Regions from separate parts of the Labrys monachus genome, predicted to be linked through region 2. Evidence: predicted binding sites of a transcription regulator. Region 2 holds the regulator's gene; the other holds the start of a gene.

Region 1 (4,208 bases), 2.8 Mb from region 2:
AGGTGCCTCCCAAAATCGCGCTGGTTCTGGCCATGATGAAGGGCATGGCGAAGCCGACGCCGGACGGCCGGCTGAGCTGGGATATCAGCCTCGATCTTCCCGCCAGCCGGCTTTCGGTCAACGGACAGTCCCTCGATCTGTCCGGCCGGTAAGCTCCTCGCCTCGCGGCGAGGCGACGCGGCCCTCTCCCCGTTCGGGAGAAGGCAGACGGTGACCTTTGGCACTTCGCCCGGCGACTACCCCAGCTTCGGCTCGATGTCGGTCGACCACAGCGCATGGTCGGCCGCGTCGCGCAGCGTCACCGTCATCACCCGCGTGTCGGCGGCGATGGCGACGTGGCCGAAAAACTGCAGGCCGGCGGCGGGCGACAGATTGGCCTGGCCGGCATCCGGCGCCTTGATGTAGCGCAGCTCCGGGCCGAAGGTCCTGTCGAGATCGTTGGGGCCGAAGGTGCCGGCATTGAGCGGGCCGGAAACGAACTCCCAGAACGGCTCGAAATCCTGGAAGGCAGCCTTGTCGGGATTGTAATAATGGGCGGCGGTGTAGTGGACGTCCGCCGTCAGCCAGACCGTGTTCTTCACGCCCGCCGCCTTGATGAAGCGCAGGAGATCGGCGAATTCGAGCTCGCGGCCGAGGGGCTTGCCGTTGTCGTTGTTGGAGACCGCCTCGAAGCCCTTCTTGCGGTCGGCGTCGTCCCACACCACCAGCGACAAAGGCATGTCGGCGGCGATGACCTTCCAGGTCGCCCGCGAGGTCGAGAGCTCGCGTTTCAGCCAGGCGAGCTGCTCGGCGCCGAGAAAGGCCGCCTCGCCGCCTTCCACCGCCTGCAGATTGTCGCCGTTCGGGCCGCGATAGGTGCGCATGTCGAGCATGAAGACGTCGAGCAGCGGCCCATAGGCGATCTTGCGGTAGACGCGGGCGGGCTCGGCGAGGGTGGTGGCGATCGGCATATATTCGTGGAAGGCCTGGGCGGCGCGGGCGGCCAGCAGCTCGATCGACTTTTCCTTGTAGCGGTCGTCGTGGCGGAGGTCCTTGGACGACGACCAGTTGTTCATCACCTCATGGTCGTCCCATTGGGTGAAGACCGGCACCTGCCGGTACAGCGCCTGGAAATTCGCATCGAGCAGATTGTATTTGTACTGGCCGCGGAACTCGTCGAGCGTCTCCGCCACCTTGGACTTTTCAGGCGTGACGATGTTCTTCCAGGTCGAGCCGTCGGGGAGCTTGCTTTCGGCCTTGAGCACGCCGTCGGCATAGATGTTGTCGCCGGAGTGGATGAAGAAGTCCGGGTCGTGCTTGAGCATCGCCGAATAGATCCTCATGCCGCCGCGATCGAGATCGATGCCCCAGCCCTGGCCAACCGTGTCGCCCGACCACACGAAGGAGACGTTGCGCAGCCCGGCGGGGGCCGAGCGCAGATGGCCGACCACGGGCTCGCTCTCGACATGGATGTCGCCGAGATCCTGGAAGCGGACGCGGTAGAAGATCTCCTGGTCGGCCGGCAGGCCGTGGGCCAGGATCTTCGCGGTGTAGTCGGTCTCCGGCAGGGCGGCGACGGCCGGCAGCCGGTTCGCCGTCTTGAAGCTCTCGGTGGTCGACCATTCGAAGATCGCATTGGCCGGCCGGTCGGTGCGCGACCAGAAGACGGCGCGGCCATGCTGCACGTCGCCGGACTGGAGGCCGGCGCTGGCGGACGGCCGGTCCGCCGCACGCGAAAGGCCGGGCATGCCGAGGGAGCCGGCGACGCCGAGCAGGCCGGTGGCGCTCGAGGTCAGGAAGCGGCGGCGGGACAGGGGCCTGTCGGCGATGCGCATCTGAAATCTCCTGAAGGGAATCCTTGGTGCAGGATCGAACCGTTCGATGACAGGGGCGTGTCACCTTGGAATCGCTATAGGCTCCCGGGAGCGGGGGGCGGAACGTCCGCCTCCTTCGTCACACTTGGCGTTTCCAGGATGCGGACGGGACGTCCGCGCACCCGGGAAGACACGATCCATGCGAATTTCTTTGTTTATACGGGGTGTTATAGTCTTTTCTTCGCAGGATGAATCATCTCGCCGCGGCCCAGCATGGCGATGAAATCGTGCAGCTTGCGGGCGCGGGTCTCGGGCTTCTTCGCCTGGTGCAGCCGGTGGAGGATGGCGTAGCGGTTGGCGGCGTCGAGCGTGGCGAAGAAGCGCGTGGCTGCCTCGTCGGCATCGAGCGCCGCCTGCAGGTCGTCGGGGATGCCGGCCTTGCTCTGCGAGGCATAGGCCGCCTCCCAGCGCCCGTCCGCCCTGGCCCCCTCGATCTCCGCAAGGCCGTGAGGCTGCATGCGGCCTTCCTCGATCAGGGCGAGCGCCCGCGTGCGATTGATCGCCGACCAGATGCTGCGCGGCCGCCGGGGCGTGAAGCGGATGAGGAAGTGGCTCTCGTCGAACCTGCCGAGCTGCCCGTCTATCCAGCCATGGCAGAGGGCGGCGTCGATGGCCTCCTGCCTGGTCACGCAGGCGATGCCGGAGCCCTTCCTGGCGAATTTGATCCAGACACCCGGCGAGGTGGCGGGCTGGGGGGCGAGCCAGGCCTCCCATTCCGCCCCGCTTGCGAAGGCGGCGACGGGCACGCCGGCTTTCGTCGCGGCCACGCCGTTCACGCCGCCGTTTCGGCGACCCGGCGGATGGCCACCTTGTTGTCGTGGAACGCCCCGCCGCCCGCCGGCGCGGGGGCGTCGGCCCCCGTCAGCGTGTTGATGCCCCTGCCGTCCTCGTAGAAGGAATTCGGCCAGATCGATTCGGCGACCAGCACGCCGGGCCGCAGGCCGGCGAAGAGGCGGGCGTGAAGACGCACTTCGCCGCGCGGGCTGGCGAGTTCCACCTTGTCGCCCTCGGCGATGCCATGCGCGGTCGCATCGGCCGGATGGATCAGCACCGTGGGGCGATCCTCCTTGGCAAGCGAGGTCGGCGTTTCCGTGAAGCTCGAATTGAGGAAGTTGCGGGCCGGGCTGGTGGTCAGGCGGAAGGGAAAGGCGTCGTCGGCGTTCTCGATCGCCGCGGCCCAGTGATCCGGAAATTCCGGCATGTCGTGCACCGGCCCGAATTTCGCCGGCGAAGGATAGGGGTTCTTGGGCCAGTTCGCCTTCAGGCGGAACTTGCCGTCGGGCCAGCCGAAACCGTCGAGGAAATGCGCCTTGGCGAAGGGCTGCTGCACGTCGAGCCAGCGCTGCTCCTCCAGCTGCGCCAGCGTGCCGCGGTTCGAGGCCTGCAGCGTGCGGTCGATGATCTCGCGCGGCTCCAGGGCGAAGGCCGGATGCTCGGCGCCGACCCGAGCCGCCACCGCGGCGACGACCTCATGATTGTTGCGGCATTCGCCCGGCGGCTCGATCAGCTTCGGCCCGAGCAGGATGTGCTGCTGGCCGCCGGCCTGGTAGACGTCGTCATGCTCGACGAACATGGTGGCGGGCAGGATGATGTCGGCCATCCGCGCAGTGTCGGTCATCACCTGCTCATGCACGACGGTGAAGAGGTCCTCTCTCGCGAAGCCGCGCTTGACCAGCGTCTGGTCGGGCGCCACCGACAGCGGGTTGGTGTTCTGGATCAGCATCGCCTTCACCGGCGGGCCGTGCCACAGCGCCTCGCTGTCGCCGGTGAGGATGGGGCCGATGCGGGACTGGTCGAGCTGGCGCACCTTGGGGTCGCGCGCATCCAGCCCCTCGATCAGGGTCTTGCGCCAGTTGAACATGCCGGAATTCGAATGCAGCGCGCCGCCGCCCTCATGCTGCCAGGCGCCCATCACCACCGGGATGGCGGTGACGGCATGCATGGAGGCGGCGCCGTTGCGCGAGCGCGCAAAGCCGTAGCCGAGGCGGAAGAAGGTCCTCGGCCGCTCGCCCAGCACCCGGGCGAGGGCCTCGATCTCCGAGGCCGGGACGCCGCAGATGGCGGAGGCCCATTCGGGCGTGCGCGTGGCGAGGTGGGCCTCGAAGGCCTGGGGATGATCGGCGAACTTGTCGAGATAGGCGCGGTCGGCATGGCCGTCGCGGAACAGGATGTGCATCAGGGCGCAGGCGAGGGCGCCGTCCGTGCCAGGGCGCAGGATGACCTTGATGTCGGCCTGCTGCATGGTGGCGTTGTCGTAGACATCGACCGCCACGATCTTCGTGCCGCGCTCCTTGCGGGCGCGGGCCGCGTGGGTCATGACGTTGACCTGCGTCACCACCGCATTGGTGCCCCACA
Region 2 (4,208 bases):
AGCCTTCCGGCCGCCATCAACCAGCTCGCCCAGGTGCCGGATCCGGCGCAGGTCTCGATCGCCTGGGCCGGCGCGCTCCTCATCACTGCCGGCGTCCTGGCCCTGAACATCATCACCCGCGTCGTGCTCGCCCCCAAGAAATGAGTGCTCCCATGTCCTCTTCTTCCAACGCCTCGATTGCGGTTGCCGACCGTCCCGCCCTCGATCCGAATGCAGCGATCAAGCTCAAGGTCGAAGCCCTCGACTTCTTCTACGGCGACAAGCATGCGCTCAAGGGCATCAATCTCGACATGGGCGAACGCCGTGTCACCGCCATGATCGGCCCGTCGGGTTGCGGCAAGTCGACCCTCCTGCGCGTCCTCAACCGGATGTATGATCTCTATCCGGGCCAGCGCGCCGAGGGAAAGGTGCTGCTCGACGGCCAGAACGTCATCGGCAAGGAAATCGACCCCGCCGTGCTGCGGGCGCGCATCGGCATGGTGTTCCAGAAGCCGACGCCCTTCCCGATGTCGATCTATGACAATATCGCCTTCGGCGTGCGCCTGCACGAGAGTATCGGCAAGGCCGATATGGACAAGCGCGTGGAGTGGTGCCTGACCAAGGCCGCCCTCTGGAACGAGGTCAAGGACCGGCTCAACACGTCGGCGCTCGGCCTGTCCGGCGGCCAGCAGCAGCGCCTGTGCATCGCCCGCACCATCGCGGTGAAGCCGGAAGTGGTCCTTCTTGACGAGCCGACCTCCGCCCTCGATCCGATCTCGACCGCCAAGATCGAAGAGCTGATCGACGAGTTGAAGCGGGATTTCACCATCGTCATCGTCACGCACAACATGCAGCAGGCCGCACGCTGCGCCGACGTGACGGCGTTCTTCTATCTCGGCAATCTCATCGAAGCCGGGCCGACCAACAAGATCTTCACCAGGCCCGACGACAGCCGCACGCAGGATTACATCACGGGCCGCTTCGGCTGACCGGCAACCGGCCGGGCCGGCGGGCCGCCGGCACCGACACACGACATTGGGAGAGCGGCATGTCCGACCACATCGTTACGTCCTTCGATCAGGAATTGCGGGAACTGCGCAACATGATCGCCGAAATGGGCGGCTATGCCGAAAAGAGCGTAGCCGACAGCGTCGAGGCCTTGCTCAAGCGGGACACCCTGCGGGCGCAGGCCGTGATCGAGCTCGATCTCAGCATCGACCGGCTGCAGCGTCAGGTCGAGGACCGCGCCATCCTCGTCATTGCCAAGCGCGGCCCCCTCGCCCTCGACCTGCGCGAGATCGTCTCGGCCCTGCGCGTGGCCAACGACCTCGAGCGCATCGGCGATCTCGGCAAGAACGTCGCCAAGCGCGTGGTCGCCATCAACGGCCACATGCAGCCGGTGCAGCTGTTCGGCGGCTTCGATCACATGGCCGATCTGGTGCTCGAGCAGCTCAAGCAGGTTCTCGACGCCTTCGCCCAGCGCAATGTCGAGGAGGCCCTGTCCGTCTGGCGCTCCGACGGCGAGATCGACGCGATGTACACCTCGCTCTTCCGCGAATTGCTGACCTACATGATGGAGGATCCGCGCAATATCGGCTTCTGCACCCATCTGCTGTTCTGCGCCAAGAACATCGAGCGGATCGGCGACCACGCCACCAACATCGCGGAAACCGTGCATTATCTCGTCACCGGCGAATCGCCGGCCGGCGAACGCCCGAAGAACGACACCAGCACCTCGCTGGTCGACCTGCCCATTCCCGTCAAGTGAAGGCGGGAGGCGGTAACCGGCCGCCGGCCGCCGGTCCCTCTTTCATCGCAAATCCCCTCCGGACGGCCGGGCGGCCCTCCGGAGCCAATGCTGGGGGAGGCCTATGCCTGCCAAGGTTCTGATCGTCGAAGACGAAGAAGCGTTGACGCTGCTGCTGCGCTACAATCTCGAAGCCGAGGGCTACGAGGTCGACAGCGTGGCGCGCGGCGACGAGGCGGAGATCCGCCTTCGCGAAAGCATCCCCGATCTGGTGCTGCTCGACTGGATGCTGCCGGGCCTGTCCGGCATCGAACTGTGCCGCCGCATCCGCATGCGCCCGGAGACGGAGCGGCTGCCGGTGATCATGCTCACGGCGCGCGGCGAAGAGACCGAGCGCGTCCGGGGGCTCGCCACCGGTGCCGACGACTATGTGGTGAAGCCCTTCTCGGTGCCCGAGCTGTCGGCCCGCGTCCGCGCCCTGCTGCGCCGCGCCAAGCCCGATCACGTCGCCTCGCTCCTGAAGGCTGGCGACATCTCCCTCGACCGCGAGACCAAGCGGGTCCATCGCGGCACGCGCGAGATCCGGCTCGGGCCGACCGAATTTCGCCTGCTCGAATTCCTGATGCAGGCGCCCGGCCGCGTCTTCGCCCGCGAGCAACTGCTCGACAGCGTATGGGGCCGTGACGTCTATATCGACGAGCGCACCGTCGACGTGCATGTCGGGCGCCTGCGCAAGGCGATGAACCGCACGCGCGAGATCGATCCCATCCGCACCGTCCGCGGCGCGGGCTATTCGTTCGACGAGACCTTTTCCAAGCAGAACTGATGGTGCGGCGCCCCGCGGGCGACAATCCGCGGGGCGTCGGCGATCACCGGTCGACTGGAAGGCCGGAGACCGGCCCTCCGTCGCACGCGCGGTGATCCCCCGGCGCCTTCAATAGGCGCTCGCCTTGTTGAGCTGCTCGATTTCCGCGCCGTTGAGGGACAGGGCGGTCGCGGCGATGAGATCGCCGAGCTGGGCGACGCTGGTGGCGCTGGCGATCGGCGCGACGAGGCCGGGCCGGGCGATCAGCCAGGCGATGGCGATCTGCGCGGGCGTCGCCCCCTTGGCCTTCGCCACGGCGTCGAGCGCGTCGAGGATGCGCAGGCCGCGCTCGTTGAGGTAGTCGGCCATGCCGCCGCCACGGGCCGCGCTCTTGGAGAAATCGGCTTCCGAGCGATATTTGCCCGACAGGAAGCCCTTGGCGAGCGAGAAATAGCTGGTCACGCCGATCTCGTTCTTGAGGCAGAACGGCTCCAGCTCGGCCTCGTAGCCGGCGCGGTCATAGAGATTGTAATGCGTCTGCAGGTTCTCGAACCGCGGCCAGCCTTCCTTGGCGCTGATCGCCAGCGCCTTGAACATCGTGTTGGCGCTGTGGTTGGAATTGCCGATCACCCTGACCTTGCCGGCCTTGACCAGATCGGCGTAGATGCCGAGCGTCTCTTCCAGCGGCGTCTCGGGATCCTCCCAATGGGAGAGATAGAGGTCGATATAGTCGGTCTGCAGGCGGCGCAGCGATGCCTCGACGGCGCTGGTGATATAGCTGCGGGACAGGCCCTTCTTGCCCGGGCCCATTTCCGAGCCGACCTTGGTGGTCAGCACGATCGCATCGCGGTTGCCGCGCTCCTTCATCCATTTGCCGATCACCGTCTCCGACTCGCCGCCCTGGTTGCCGGGGGCCCAGGCCGAATAGACGTCGGCGGTGTCGACGAGATTGAAGCCCGCATCGACGAAGGCATCGAGAACCGCGAACGAGGCCTTCTCGTCCGCGCTCCAGCCGAAGACGTTGCCGCCCAGCCCGAGCGGGGCCACCATCAGATCGGATCGTCCAATTGCACGCTTTTCCATCAATGCTCTCCGTAGTTCCAGGCAAACAGGTCGGGACGCGCAGTGCCGCCCCTGCCTCAGATCGCCGCGTAAATGACCGGATTGACCGTCAGATCGAGTAGCTCAGCGCCTGTTCGCCGAGAGCGGCCTGGCGCATTTCCTCGACGGAGGTGTTGTCGAGGAGATTGGAGGATATGTCGCGCACCTTCTGCATCAGCAGGCGCACCGTGCAGCTTGGAACATCCGGGCAGTCGGTGCAAGGCTGATAGGCGGTGCGGCTGGCGCAGGCGATCGGGGCGAGCGGCCCGTCCAGCACGCGGATGGCGTTGCCGACGCTGATCTGGCTGGCGTCGCGCGCCAGCATATAGCCGCCGCCCTTGCCCTTCTTGCTGCGGACGATCCCGGCGACCCGCAGCTCGCCGAGGATCGCGTCGAGGAATTTCTTGGGGATCTGGTTGGCTTCCGCGATCTCCTGGCTCTGCGCCGTCTCGCCGGTCGGCAGGCCGGCCAGATGCGCCAGAGCCTTGAGTCCGTATTTACCCTTGTTGGTCAGCATGGCCGCCCTGATATTCTCCGCCGCTGAAGGCGTCGCGGATCATCGGTTCAATATGGTAT

The links. The regulator PhoB, encoded in region 2, activates phosphate uptake and scavenging genes when phosphate is short. The targets are predictions, from matches to a motif close to TGTCATNNANCTGTCAT.
Region 1: a site for PhoB is predicted at 1,861-1,877, ahead of J3R73_RS24200 (alkaline phosphatase D family protein). Genes of this name have one in related genera too.

Annotation. Positions count from the first base shown of each region.
Region 1 is NZ_JAUSVK010000001.1:5,293,071-5,297,278, reverse strand. It holds gene J3R73_RS24205 (hypothetical protein) at 1-152, shown strand, start outside; gene J3R73_RS24200 (alkaline phosphatase D family protein) at 237-1,814, opposite strand; gene J3R73_RS24195 (YdeI/OmpD-associated family protein) at 2,021-2,620, opposite strand; gene J3R73_RS24190 (molybdopterin-containing oxidoreductase family protein) at 2,626-4,208, opposite strand, start outside.
Region 2 is NZ_JAUSVK010000001.1:2,447,566-2,451,773, reverse strand. It holds gene pstA (phosphate ABC transporter permease PstA) at 1-144, shown strand, start outside; gene pstB (phosphate ABC transporter ATP-binding protein PstB) at 153-968, shown strand; gene phoU (phosphate signaling complex protein PhoU) at 1,028-1,747, shown strand; gene phoB (phosphate regulon transcriptional regulator PhoB) at 1,851-2,552, shown strand; gene J3R73_RS11045 (aldo/keto reductase) at 2,661-3,614, opposite strand; gene J3R73_RS11040 (RrF2 family transcriptional regulator) at 3,703-4,149, opposite strand.